Regions from separate parts of the Sphingomonas sp. Leaf4 genome, predicted to be linked through region 1. Evidence: riboswitches for the same ligand, from Rfam matches in the RefSeq annotation. Region 1 holds a riboswitch; each other region holds the start of a gene.

Region 1 (4,383 bases):
CGCGCGCCACGCCCTGCGACAGCGGGGCCATGCCGCAATTCGTCGCGGGATATAATTTGTCGGCATCGACGAACGCCAGCGCCCGGCGCAGCGTGTCGGCGACTTCCTCGGGCGTCTCGATCGCGTCGCTCGCCACGTCGATCGCGCCGACCATCACCGTCTTGCCGCGCACCAGCTCGATCAGCTCCATCGGCACGCGCGAATTGTGACATTCGAGCGAGATGATGTCGATCGACGAGCGCTGCAGGTTGGGGAAGGTTTCCTCATATTGCCGCCACTGCGACCCCAGCGTCTTCTTCCATTCGGTATTGGCCTTGATGCCATAGCCATAGCAGATGTGAACGGCGGTCCGCGCCTTCAGCCCCTGCGCCGCGCGTTCGAGCGTGGCGATGCCCCAGTCGTTCGCCTCGTCGAAGAACACGTTGAACGCCGGTTCGTCGAACTGGATGATGTCGACGCCCACCGCCTCCAGCTCGCGCGCCTCGTCGTTCAGGATGCAGGCGAATTCCCATGCCAGCTTCTCGCGGCTGCGGTAATGGCCGTCGTACAGCGTGTCGATCATCGTCATCGGACCCGGCAGCGTCCATTTGATCGGCTGCGTGGTCTGCGCGCGCAGGAAGCGCGCGTCGTCGACGAACACCGGTTTCGGCCGCGACACCGCGCCGACCACGCTCGGCACGCTGGCGTCGTAGCGGTTGCGGATGCGCATCACCTCGCGCTTCTCGAAATCGACGCCGTCCAGATGCTCGACGAAGGTCGTCACGAAATGCTGGCGCGTCTGTTCGCCGTCGCCGACGATGGCGATGCCCGCCTGCCGCTGATCCTCGACCGCGAGGCGCAGCGCGTCGCGCTTGCCCGCGACCAGTTCGTCGCCTTCGAGCTTCCACGGCGACCACAAGGTTTCCGGTTCGGCCAGCCAGAGCGGTTTGGGCAGACTGCCCGCAGTGGTGGTCGGCAACAACATCGTCATGATCGGGTGTCCTGTATTCGTGGTGCCGCTCTTGCGTCCGGTCGACCTTCGACCCGGAACGCCGGAACCGCTGCTCCCCTCCCTGACAAGGGAGGGGCTGGGGGTGGGTCGGCCTGCGAGGAAACGGGAGCGCGCCCAACCGGCCGACCCACCCCCGCCCCCTCCCTTGTCAGGGAGGGGAGACGCCGAACCCGGCCTATGCGTCCGAGAACAGCCGTTCGAGCAGCGCGCCGTGCGGGGCGATGAGCTGTTCCTCGGCGAAGCGGCCCTGTTCGACCGCCAGTCGGGCGCGTTCCTCGCGGTCGTAGACGATGCGGGTCAGCGAATAATCCTGCCACGTCAGGCTGGGGCGATAGCATTCCGCCGCGACCGAATTGGCGTTGTAGATTTCGGGGCGATAGATTTTCTGGAACGTCTCCATCGTCGCGACCGTGCTGGCGAGTTCGAGGTTGGTGTAATCGCCGACCAGATCGCCGCTGTGATAGAAGGCGAGCGGCGCGACCGCGTGTGGCGGCATGAAATAGCGCGCCTTCAGCCCCATCTTCGCGAAATAGGCATCGGTCGGCGACGACCGGTCGTTGCGATATTCGACCCCCAGGATCGGATGGACGTTGGCGCTGCGGTGATACACCTCGCGGCTCGATACGCTGAGGCAGATGACCGGCGGCTTGGCGAACCGCTCGCGATAGGCCGCCGAGTGCAGGAACAGCTTGAACAGCTTGCCGTGCAGTTCGCCGAAGCGCACCGGCGCGCCGGCGCCATGCTGCTTCAGATGGTCGGGCAGCACCACGCTGAAATCATAATCGCGGACATAGGAGGAGAAATTGTTGCCGACCATGCCGGGCACGCGCTCGCCGCCGACCTTGTCGACGATCGTCGTCTGCAGCACCTCGATCAGCGGAAACGCCCGGTCGCGCCCGTCGTCGTCGATCGTCAGCGCAGCCGACACGATGTCGAGGTCGAGGCCGTAGCGGTCGCCGGCCGGATTGTCCCAGTGCATCAGCGTGTTGAAGCGATTGTCGATCATCGCCAGCGTATTGCGCAGGTTTTCGCGGCACCGTTCGCCGCGCGCCAGATTGGCGAAATTGGTGGTGATGCGCGTGTTGTCGACGGGCCGATAGTCCTCGTCGAAAGGCATGCTGCTGATCGTGAAACTACACCCGCCGTCGGCCATGACTCACCTGCTTTTGCCGGACGGGGGCGCCGACGGCAGAACGCGCAGGGCGTGACGCGACCCGGACGGCGATTGCCGCAGGGCCGTGGCGTCGAAGCGCGATCCACCGGAGGAACCCCCGTCCGAGGAACATATGGCGTCGGAGGCAGGTCTCCTGGCTCACGGGTCGACACGGCGGTTCCGGCCTTCCCGGGCTTCGTCAAAAGCCCAGTGACACGAAAAGGAACCGCCGCTCACCGCTTACAGTTGCGGGGGCAGCGCCGGATTTTGCCCTGACAAGACATCACCGGCTTCCCGTCTTAGCCCCGTCGCCATCGCTGGAACGGGGAACCTCGACAACCGCCTTCAACACCATCGCCCGACGACTGTCAATGACGATATAAAGATATGTTTATATCGTTGAATGGTCGAATACGAACCGGTCCCCGCGATAGGTGCGGACCGCGTTGCCGCGCTCCAGCTCGCGGTTGCGTGTCCACAGGGTACGCTGGTCGCTGGCGTCGCGGTCGTCGCGCAGCGCGTCAAACAGCAAAGCGAGTTTCAGCCGGGCGATCCTGCGGTTGGCGAACTGGGATCGCTGCTCCTGCGAAAAGGCGGTGAGGCCGGTCGGGCTATGGGTGGCGCGCACCGCGCTGTCGGTCTTGTTGACATGCTGGCCGCCCGGCCCCGACGCGCGCAGCGTCTGGTAGCGGATGTCGGCGTCGCGCAGCGCGGGCACGTCGCCGTCGGCGGGCGCGCGGGTCGCGGCGACGAACCAGTTGCGCCGCCGGTGGAGCGGGCGAAGCGTACTGGCCCCGATCCAGCGGATCGTGCCGCACCGCGCGGCGACGAACGCTTCCGCGCCGTCGCCCGCCACCCGCAACAGCACCGACGCGGCGGCATCGCCGACCGGCTCGACCGGTTCGCACACGAGGCCCGCCGCCGCCGCCTCGCGCGCCCAGACCCGGACCAGTCGGCCGACGACCCATTCGCACTCCGCCGGCCCCTGACCGGCGGAGAGGTGCAGGATGATCTCGCTCATGGCCGCCTCGTCTTGTAGGTGAGCAGCGGGCGGAGCGTGGCGACCGGTTCGACCAGTTCGGCATCGGTCAGGTCGCGCACCACCTGATGGATGTCCTTGTACGCCTGCGGGGCCTCCTCATAGATCAGGTCGCGATCCTCGCAGATGACGCGGCTGCCGAGTTTGGTCCGTTCGAGGTCGGCGATGCGGAAGCGGCCCGACAATCTGCCGCGCGCCTCGCTCCGGCTCCATTTGCGGCCGGCACCATGCGCCAGCGAATGGAGCGCCTCGCCCGCACGGGCATCGATCGGCCGGACGAGATAGGTCAGGTCGCCGCGCGATCCGGGGATGACGATCATCCCCCGATCGGCGGGTGCCGCGCCCTTGCGGTGGAGCCACCCGCCCCGATACGGCGTGACGCTGTTGTGGCAGATGTCGAGCAGGCGCACGCCGTCGCCGCCGATCCGGTCGAGGAACCGTTCGGCGATGGCCGCGCGGTTCAGGATCGCCCAGCGTATCGCATCGTCATGCGCCGCCAGATAGGCATCGCCCGCCGCCTCGCCCGCGATCAGCCCGGCGACATTGTGGCGGGCGCGGTGATTGTCGAGGATCGCCTGGCCCAGCCCGCGCGATCCGCTGTGGACCATCAGATGGACCGCAGCGGTATCGAGCGGCGCGTCGGCGACGAACGTCTGTTCGACGCGCAGCAGCTCGGCGAAGTGATTGCCGCCGCCGATCGTGCCCAGCGCCTCGCCCGCGATCACCGGCAGCCCCGCCGCCGCCAACCGCTCGGCGGCATCGGGCAGGGGGGTCTCCAGCCCGTGCAGCTTGCGCTCGACGGTGTCGGGACGGAATTTGCGCAGGGTGAGCGAGGTCGCCCACAATCCCATGCCGCAGCCGATGTCGCTGCCGACCAGATGCGGATAGACGTACGCCCGCGACCAGAAGGCGGCGCCGACCGCGATGCCGCGCCCGGCATGCAGGTCGGGCAGGCCGACGATGGCATCGATGCCGGGCAGGGTGGCGGTGTGGTGAAGCTGGTCGATCGCCGCCTGTTCGATCCAGCTATCGGACGAGGCGATGACGCGGATGGTCGTCGAAGAAGCCGTGGCGTCGTCGCCACCGCTGGAAATCAGGCGATCGTGATCGCCCGTGGGGGAAGTGCCCATGTCGTATGTTCCGGAACCCGGGGAGTGAGAATGGCGATGGGTGCGGTCGCTGCGCGCATGGCTTCACTCC
Region 2 (4,383 bases), on a different contig from region 1:
ATTCGTTCGCCAGCAGCTTGGTGAGGCCGCCGATGCCCGATTTGGACGCGGTGTAGCTCGGCACGCGCACCCCGCCCTGAAAGGTCAGCATCGAGGCGATGTTGATGACCTTGCCCCGCCCCTGCGCCACCATATGGCGGCCGGCGGCTTGGCTGAGGAAGAAAACCGATTTGAGGTTGGTGTCGATGACCGCGTCCCAGTCCTCTTCGGTGAAGTCGAGGCTGTCGTTGCGGCGGATGATGCCGGCGTTGTTGACGAGGATGTCGAGCCCGCCGAGCGTGTCGAGCGTCTGCTCGACGACACCCTGTACGGGCGCGATGGTCGACAGGTCGGCGGAGACGATTTCCGCCTTGCGCCCGAGCGCACGCGCCTTGTTCGCCGTGTCGGTCGCGGGCGTGCGACCGATCAGCGCGACATCGGCCCCGGCGGCGGCGAGCGCCAGCGCGATTGCCTGGCCGATGCCGGTGTTGGCTCCGGTGATCGCCGCGACGCGGCCGGTGAGGTCGAAGGGGTTTACCATCGTTCTCAACCCTTTACGCGAGCTGGCAGATGTCGAGGACCTTCATGTCGGTATAGTCCTGGTTCTCGCCGGCCATCGCCCAGATGAAGGCATAGGCGCGGGTGCCCGACCCCATGTGGACCGACCATGGCGGGCTGATGACGGCTTCCTCGTTGCCCATGACGATGTGGCGCATCGCTTCGCCTTCGCCCATGTAGTGGAACACCTTGTCGTTCTCGGTCGGCAGTTCGAAGTAGAAATAGATTTCGCTGCGGCGCTCGTGGATGTGCGGGGGCATGGTGTTCCACACGCTGCCGGGCTTGAGCACGGTCAGGCCCATGACGAGCTGCGCCGAATCACACACGCCGGGGATGACGAGCTGGAAGATCGTCCGCTCGTTCGATTCCTCCAGGCTGCCGCGCTCCAGCGCATTGGCATCGGCGATGCCGAGCTTGCGGGTGGTGAAGCCTCTGTGCGCCGGGCACGATGCGATGTAGAAGCGCGCGCCCTGCCCGCCGAATTCGACGTCGGTCGCACCCATGGTGACGTAGACGCAGTCCTTGTTGCCGAGCGTGAAGCTCTCGCCGTCGACGGTCAGCGTGCCCTCGGCGTCGCCGACGTTGACCACCGCCATTTCGCGGCGTTCGAGAAACGGATGCCCCTCCGCCGACTTCGGTTCGGTCTGGGTCGGGAGCTTGACCGGAGCATCGCCCACCGCGACGCCGCCGATCACGAAACGGTCGGCGTGGGTGTAGTTCAGGACGCATTCGCCCTCACGGAACAGGCCTTCGATCAGATAGCGGTCGCGCAATTCCTCGTTCGAGACGCATTCCATCATGTCGGGATGGGTGGCGTAATAGGTGCGGTCGAACATGGCTCTCTCCTGACGTGGGAAACCGGTATCAATCGGGGTGTTCCCCGCTGCCGGCGCTGTGCGTTGAACTCGATAAACCCTGTCCTAATGCCGCCTGCCGCCCGCGTCGACCGGTTTTTGCGGAGCGTCCGGCCGTCGTTCGGGAGATCGTTGGAAATCCGCGATTTGTGGCATTCCACGGCGTAAATTCCGATGGATGAACTCCGCTTCCACAATGCGAACAGAAAATTCCAAAACCGGTGAAATGCGCGTGTTCAACTTCGCGATTCTGACACCGGTTTCCCCAAACTGCCCCCGGCCGGTTGCTTGCCATGGCCGGGCCGGCCGCGTAGAGGCCGCGCCGGTTCCGGCAAAATCCGGGGCCGATGCACGCCGGTGTTCCTTCGGGAGCTTAAAACGGGAATGCGGTGCGGGGACCTGTCCCCAAGACCGCGGCTGTCCCTGCAACTGTGAGCGGTGAGCGCGACTGCACGTTGGTCCCCGAACAGGGATCGACAGCCACTGGGGTTTCCCGGGAAGGCGTCAGACCCGCGCGACGACCCGCGAGCCAGGAGACCTGCCGGCGCGTGGTCGCTTCTGCCTTTGGCCCAGTGGAGGCCGGGGCCGGTTCTCCGTGTGGAGCGACGAACCCATGCGCGGCGGGGGCCGCACCGGGGTTGGTCGTGGGTCCGCGCGCCAGGGGGGTGCCGTCGGCCGCGCCACCCATGGCCGCAGCGATGCGGCCCGCCCCGCCGTGTCGCTCCTGCGCATCCCCGGGGAAGACCAGATGTTGAAGACCACGCTGACCCTGACCGCGCTGCTCGCCAGCGCGTCCGCCTTTGCCCAGGCGTTGCCGGGCGATACGCCGGTCGACGAGGCCGACCCGATCATCGTCACCGGCACCCGCGCATTGGATGGCACGCCCGCCGACCTGCTTGGGTCGAGCTACACGCTGCTGGGCGCAGAGGATCTGGAGAACCGCCAGACCCGTGTCGTCAGCGACATCCTGCGCGACGTGCCGGGCGTGGCGGTCAGCCGGTCGGGCGGGGTCGGCGGCTTCACCCAGGTGCGGCTGCGCGGGACCGAGGCGAACCACACGTTGGTCCTGATCGACGGGATCGAGGCGTCCGACCCGTTCCTCGGCGAGTTCGATTTCTCGACACTGATCGCCGACGACGTCGCCCGGATCGAGGTGCTGCGCGGCCAGCAGTCGGCGACCTATGGCTCGGACGCGATCGGCGGCGTGATCCATTACATCACCGCCAATGGTGCCGACGCGCCGGGCGTGCGCGGGCGGATCGAGGGCGGGTCGTTCGGCACCGTCAGCGGCGCGGCGCGGATCGGCGGCGTGGCGAGCGGCCTCGACTATGTCCTGTCGGGCGCGTTCCTCGACACCGACGGCACGCCATCGGCGCGGCGTGGCATCGGCGACCGTGACCTGAGCGCCGGCAACCGCCAGCTCGCGGGCAAGCTCGCCTATGAGCTCGCCCCCAATCTGCGCCTGTTCGCGACGGGCCGTTATGCGCGGTTGCAGGCCGATACCAACCCGCAGGATTTCGACTTCACCTCGCCCACCTATGGCTTCGTGGTCGACGGCAGCGACAGCACGACCTCGCGCAGCTTCCTGGGGCTGGCCCGCGCCGAACTCGATCTGATGGACGAGGCGTGGACGCAGGCGGCGACCGTCCAGTTGAACGACACCCATCGCAACAGCCGCACCGATGGAAACCTGACCTCCGACAATCGCGGCGAGCGGTTCAAGGCGGCGTATGATTCGACCTATCGACTGGTCGCGGGCACGTTGACCCACGCCTTTACCGTCGCCGCCGATTTCGAGCGTGAGCGGTTCCGGTCGGTCGCGGTGTTCGCGCCCTCGCCCGCCAACCTCGGCCGCAGCACCGACAACACCGGCATCGTCGGCGAATATGACCTGCGCGTCGGCGACAAGGCGGGCTTCGGCGCGTCGATCCGCCGCGACCTGAACAACCGGTTCGAGGATGCGACGACGTGGCGGGTGCGTGGCAGCTATGCGCTGTCGCCGCTGGTGCGCGTCCGCGCCGCCGCTGGATCGGGCATCAAGAACCCGACCAATTATGAACTGTTCGGCTTCGATCCGCGCAGCTTCATCGGCAATCCGAACCTGAAGCCCGAAACGTCGCAAGGCATCGAGGGCGGCGTCGACCTGACCCCGGCCGCCGGCGTGCGCGTGGGCGCGACGCTGTTCCGTTCGGTGCTGCGCGACGAGATCTATTCGACCTTTTCGCCGAGCTTCGTCGTGTCGCCCGCCAACCGGACGACGCGCTCGCGCCAGCGCGGGGTCGAGCTGTTCGCGCATGCGCCGCTGGGCTACGGCTTCGTTGCCGACCTCGCCTATACCTATCTCGACGCGATCGAGGCGGGGCGCGAGGAAGTGCGCCGGCCGCCGCATATCGGATCGGCGAACCTGACCTGGGCAGCGGCGGGCGATGCGTTCGGCGCGACGCTGACCGCGCGCTATAACGGCAAGAGCTTCGATTCGAACTTCACCAACCTGCCGCTGGGGCCGCGCGTGCGACTGGACGATTATACGCTGGTGAACTTCGCCGCCGATGCACGGATCATGGGGGCGCTGCGCGCCTTCGCGCGGGTCGAGAACCTCTTCGCCGCCAAGTACGAGGACGTGTTCACCTATCGCACGCCGGGCCGCGCGGCCTATGCCGGCATCCGCGCCGGCTTCTGACGATGGCTCGCCGCCGAACGCACCGCATCGGCCAACCGTTCGGCGGCGAGGACATAGGCGGGACCGCCGCACACGGTCCACGCCTGCGGCAGATCGACGCGGGCGAGGTCGGCAATCGCGGGATGGGCGAGCAGCTCGGTCCCGCGATCGATCACCTTGGGCGATTCGCTGCGCAGGAGAAGGTCGGGATGCGCCGCGACCATTTCCTCGAGCGAGAGTTGCGACAGGGCCGGCTTGCCGAGGCGGGTGGCGAGATTGACGAGGCCGACGCGGCCCATCAGTTCGTCGACCAACGTCCCGCTGCCGGTGAGG
Region 3 (4,383 bases), on a different contig from region 1:
GCGCCGCCGGATCGCCGCGAAAGATCGCCGCGACATCGGTATCGAGCAGCGAGCGGATGCGCGACAGCGTGCCGGCGAACAGCCGGACGATCTGGCGCGGCCGGTCCGCCCCGGCGACCAGCCCCTGCACGTCGTGCCAATAGGCCAGTTCCTGTGCGATCTCGTCTTCGATCAGGTGCAGCGCCTCGCCGATCCGGTCGGCGACGAAGGCGTCCTCGTCCGCCGCATCGCCGCGAAACCGGCCGATCCGCGCCGGGAACAGCGCGTCGGCGAGCAGCGATACCGCGCGCGCCAGTGGACCCCGCGAGGGAAAGCGTGCCGGGGCGGGGCGGCTCGGCTGGGCATGCCGCCATGCCGCCCGCGCGGCGGACAGCGCGCGCACTGCCTGTTGCACCGCTTGGGTATGATCGGCATCGGCGGTCATCGGGCATCCCCTTCGTCGGATACAAAGCGGCCGGGCGACGGATCGCCCGGCCTTGAGGCTACGCTTGGTCGCTTAGGGAGCCTCACCAGAGCGTTGACGGTGGCGGGCGGCCGTGGGCGGCCGCCGCCGAAATCAGAGGCCGGCGCCGTTCTCGATCGCATTGCCGATCGGGTCGGCAGCGTTCAGCCCGGCGCCTTCGAGCGGCTCGCCGGCGTTGCCATAAGCGGTGTCGTTCAGCAGCGCGGCGTCATTGCCGAAGGCCGCATCGTTCGCCGGCAGCTCGTCGATGGTCGTCAGGTTGGTTTCGGCGACCGAATTGTCGACGCCGTTTGATCCCGAACACCCGGCGACGCCCGCCGCCAGAACCAGTCCGAATGCTGCAACGATGGTCTTCAACCTGCTTCTCCCGAAATTCGCCGGTCGCGGTCGCCCCCGGCGTCGCGAGCCGCCTTTGCTGGCGGTAGGGCTATCCTAGCCGGCTGGCGGACGATGGCACTATTCCCATTCGTTTAGTGGGATAATGTTTACCTTTAGGCGACGTGACAAGAATGCTGGCTTGGCCGACACTCGCCGACGATGATGGCTGGACGGGGATCGATATGCGCAAGGCCGCGGTACTATTCGGGTTATTGGTGGCTGCCCCGGCAATGGCGCAAACGGACCGGGTAGAGGAACGTAGCGCCTCCGCGCTGGCGGACGACATGGCCGCCGGCCGCACCACCGCCGAGGCGCTGACCCGCGCCTATCTGACGCGGATCGAGGCGATGAACCGCAAGGGGCCGAGCCTGCGCGCGGTGATCGCGATCAACCCGCAGGCAGTCGCCGAGGCGCGCGCCCGCGATGCCGAGCGGCGCGCCGGGCAGTTCCGTGGACCGCTCCACGGTATACCGGTGCTCATCAAGGACAATATCGAGACGCGCGAGAATGCGACGACGGCCGGCAGCCTCGCGCTCGCCGACAATCGCACCGGGCGCGATGCGCCGGTCGTCGCGCGGCTGCGCGCGGCGGGCGCGGTGATCCTCGGCAAGACCAACCTGTCGGAATGGGCCAACATCCGCTCGAACGCCTCGATGAGCGGGTGGAGCGCGGTCGGCGGTCTTGTGCGCAATCCCTATGCGCTCGATCGGACGTCGTGCGGGTCGTCGTCGGGCACCGGCGCGGCGATCGCCGCCAGTTTCGCGGCGATCGGGGTGGGCACCGAAACCGACGGGTCGGTCGTCTGTCCCTCGGCGATGAACGGGCTGGTCGGGCTGAAACCGACGATCGGCCTCGTCAGCCGGACGCATGTCGTGCCGATCAGCCATAGCCAGGATACGCCAGGGCCGATGGGACGCAGCGTGCGCGACGTGGCGCTGCTGATGACCGCGATGGCTGGCAGCGACCCCGCCGACCCGGCGACGCAGAGTGCCGACACCCGGCGGCGCGACTATGCCGCCGGCCTGTCGGCGGGCGCGCTGCGCGGCATGCGGATCGCGGTGTTGCGCCCGGCGATGCCCAAGGCGCTGGCCGACGCCTATGACCGTGCGCTCGGTTGCCTGCGCGGCGCGGGCGCGGTGCTGGTGGAGGCGACGCTGCCCGACCTGCCGGGACTGGGCGAGCAGGAGCTGACGGTGCTCAAGGCCGAGTTGAAGGCCGACCTCGACGCCTATCTGGCGACGACCCCGGCGAGTGTGCGGACCCGGACGCTGGCCGACGTGATCGCCTTCAACGAACGCGAAGCGCCACGCGAGCATCGCTATTTCGGGCAGGAGCTGTTCGTCGCGGCGCAGGCGATGCCGGGGCTGGACGATCCCGCCTATCGCAAAGCGCGCAGCGATGGGCAGGCGCGGGCGGCGGGCGCGATCGACGGCGTGCTGACGGCGGCGAACGCGCAGGCGATCGTGTCGCCGACCTATGGGCTGCCATGGCTGTCGGACCCGGTGAACGGCGACCAGTTCTCCGGCCCGTCGGCCAGCCAGTTGCCGGCGATGTCGGGCTATCCGCATCTGACGGTGCCGATGGGGCTGGCGCTTGGCCTGCCGGTCGGGCTGTCGTTCATCGGAACGGCGAACAGCGATGCGCTGCTGATCGGCGCGGGCTATGCCTATGAACAGGCCGCCGCCGCGCGGGTCGCGCCGACCTATGCCGAGCATGTGCCCGACAATCCGGGGACGGCGCGCGACTGATCGCGGTTGACGCGGGGGACGCACCGGCCGAAGGGCAGGGGGTTCGAGGTTCTTCGGCCGGCGTCGCCGGGCGGAGCTAAGACGGGAAGCCGGTGCGATGCCGGCGCTGCCCCCGCAACTGTAAGCGGCGAGTGGACGACCCCCTGCGTGTCACTGGTGCCTCGCGTGCTGGGAAGGCCGGGTCGCTCCGCACCGACCCGCGAGCCAGGAGACCTGCCTTGGACGCCATACCACTCACCGGCGGGGTGCCCGGTCGGGTCGCGTCATCGCCCGCCGTCGGTGTGTCCGGCGGTATCGCATCGCGTCCGGTCCGCGTCTCCGCTCCAGTATCGAGAACGCCCGTGACCGACACCCCATCCTTCGACCTGCAACCGCCGGCCAGCCCCGTCCGGCTGGTCGACATCGTCTTTCCCGGCGATACCAACCATCACGGCACGCTGTTCGGCGGGGTGGCGCTGGCGCATATGGATAAGGTCGCGTTCCTCGCCGCCTCGCGCCATGGCCGCGCGTCGTTCGTCACCGCATCGTCGCAGAAGATCGATTTCGCGCAGCCCGCCCGCCACGGCGACATTGTGGAAGTGACCGGGCGGGTCGTGCGGGTCGGCACCAGTTCGCTCGACGTCGAGGTCGAGCTGGTCGCCGAGGCGCCGGTGTCGGGTGAGCGGCGGCTGTGTACGCGCGGGCGCTTCACGCTGGTCGCGGTGAAGGATGGCGGGGTTCGCCTGCCGCTGCCGCCGGTGCCGGCGTATGACGAGGAACCGACCGACGTGCTGCGCATGGTCGACATCGTGTTCCCCACGCAGACCAGCCATTACGGCACGCTGTATGGTGGCGATGCGCTGAAAATGATGGGCAAGGCCGCGTTCATCGCCTCGACCCGCCATGCGCGCGGGGTGATGGTGATGGCGGCATCGGACCGGATCGATTTCACCTCGCCGATCCGCGAGGGCGAAATGGTCGAGCTGAGCGCGCAGGTGCGGATGGCGGGGCGCAGTTCGGTACGGATCGGCGTCGACCTCGCCGCCGAGGACCTGCTGACCGGGGCAAGGCGGCACGCCGCCACCGCGCTGTTCACGATGGTCAGCGTCGATGCGGCTGGCCGGGCGACGCCGTTTTCCGGCGGTTAGGCTGGTGAAACCGTCGCCTTGGCAAAGGACGTTGGTTTCGAGGTAGCGTGATCGGCCGCTACCCCCCTGCCGCCGCCAGCGTTTCGCGCACGCGCGCCAGCGCGGCGGCTTCGGGTGCAGCCTCGCCCATCAATTCCCATGCGCCGCTGATCGCGAAGGCGCAGTGGCCGTGAACGGTGGCGATCAGCGAGCGGGCAAGTGCGACCACCGCGTCGTCGATCGGCCGGCCGAGCGCCCCGGCGACCTCCTGCACGACGATCTTGGTGAGCAGGCCGCGCCCGGTCTCATCCGCTTCGCTCAGATTCATGTCGGGCGGCAGGCGGTGGTCGTAGATCGCCGTCCACAAATGGGTGTGCTCGCGCGCGAAACCGAAATAGCCGTCGACCAGCGCCGCGATCCGATCGCCATCGCCGGCTGCCAGCCGTTCTTCCAGATACGCCGCCCACAGCCCGAAGCTGCGGGTATTGATCGCCGCGATCAGCCGGTCGGCGGTGCCGTGGACATTGTGGATCGTGCCGATCGAATAGCCGATCCGCCGTGCCACCTCGCGTGCCGAAAAGCCGCTCAACCCCACTTCGGCGACAAGGCCGGACCCGGCGTCGAGGATCAGGGTTTCGAGTTCGCTGCGGCTATGATCGGATCGGCGGCCCATGCCCCCTTTCTAAAA

Evidence for each region. A riboswitch is a leader RNA that binds a small molecule or an ion and turns the genes downstream of it on or off. The one in region 1 is predicted to bind cobalamin.
Region 2: linked by a shared signal. The riboswitch ahead of LRA89_RS17085 (TonB-dependent receptor plug domain-containing protein) and the one ahead of LRA89_RS16210 (putative oxygenase MesX) in region 1 are both predicted to bind cobalamin.
Region 3: linked by a shared signal. The riboswitch ahead of LRA89_RS20225 (acyl-CoA thioesterase) and the one ahead of LRA89_RS16210 (putative oxygenase MesX) in region 1 are both predicted to bind cobalamin.

What each region holds. Positions count from the first base shown of each region.
Region 1 covers NZ_CAKLBB010000011.1:36,230-40,612, forward strand. The annotation lists gene LRA89_RS16205 (methionine synthase) at 1-970, opposite strand, end outside; gene LRA89_RS16210 (putative oxygenase MesX) at 1,167-2,144, opposite strand; cobalamin riboswitch at 2,272-2,494, opposite strand; gene prfH (peptide chain release factor H) at 2,536-3,165, opposite strand; gene LRA89_RS16220 (RNA ligase RtcB family protein) at 3,162-4,313, opposite strand.
Region 2 covers NZ_CAKLBB010000012.1:102,175-106,557, forward strand. The annotation lists gene kduD (2-dehydro-3-deoxy-D-gluconate 5-dehydrogenase KduD) at 1-520, opposite strand, end outside; gene kduI (5-dehydro-4-deoxy-D-glucuronate isomerase) at 534-1,373, opposite strand; cobalamin riboswitch at 1,730-1,951, shown strand; gene LRA89_RS17085 (TonB-dependent receptor plug domain-containing protein) at 2,140-4,071, shown strand; gene LRA89_RS17090 (ABC transporter substrate-binding protein) at 4,044-4,383, opposite strand, start outside.
Region 3 covers NZ_CAKLBB010000026.1:4,933-9,315, forward strand. The annotation lists gene epsC (serine O-acetyltransferase EpsC) at 1-424, opposite strand, end outside; gene LRA89_RS20215 (hypothetical protein) at 557-820, opposite strand; gene LRA89_RS20220 (amidase) at 1,024-2,589, shown strand; cobalamin riboswitch at 2,619-2,824, shown strand; gene LRA89_RS20225 (acyl-CoA thioesterase) at 2,931-3,716, shown strand; gene LRA89_RS20230 (TetR/AcrR family transcriptional regulator) at 3,775-4,368, opposite strand.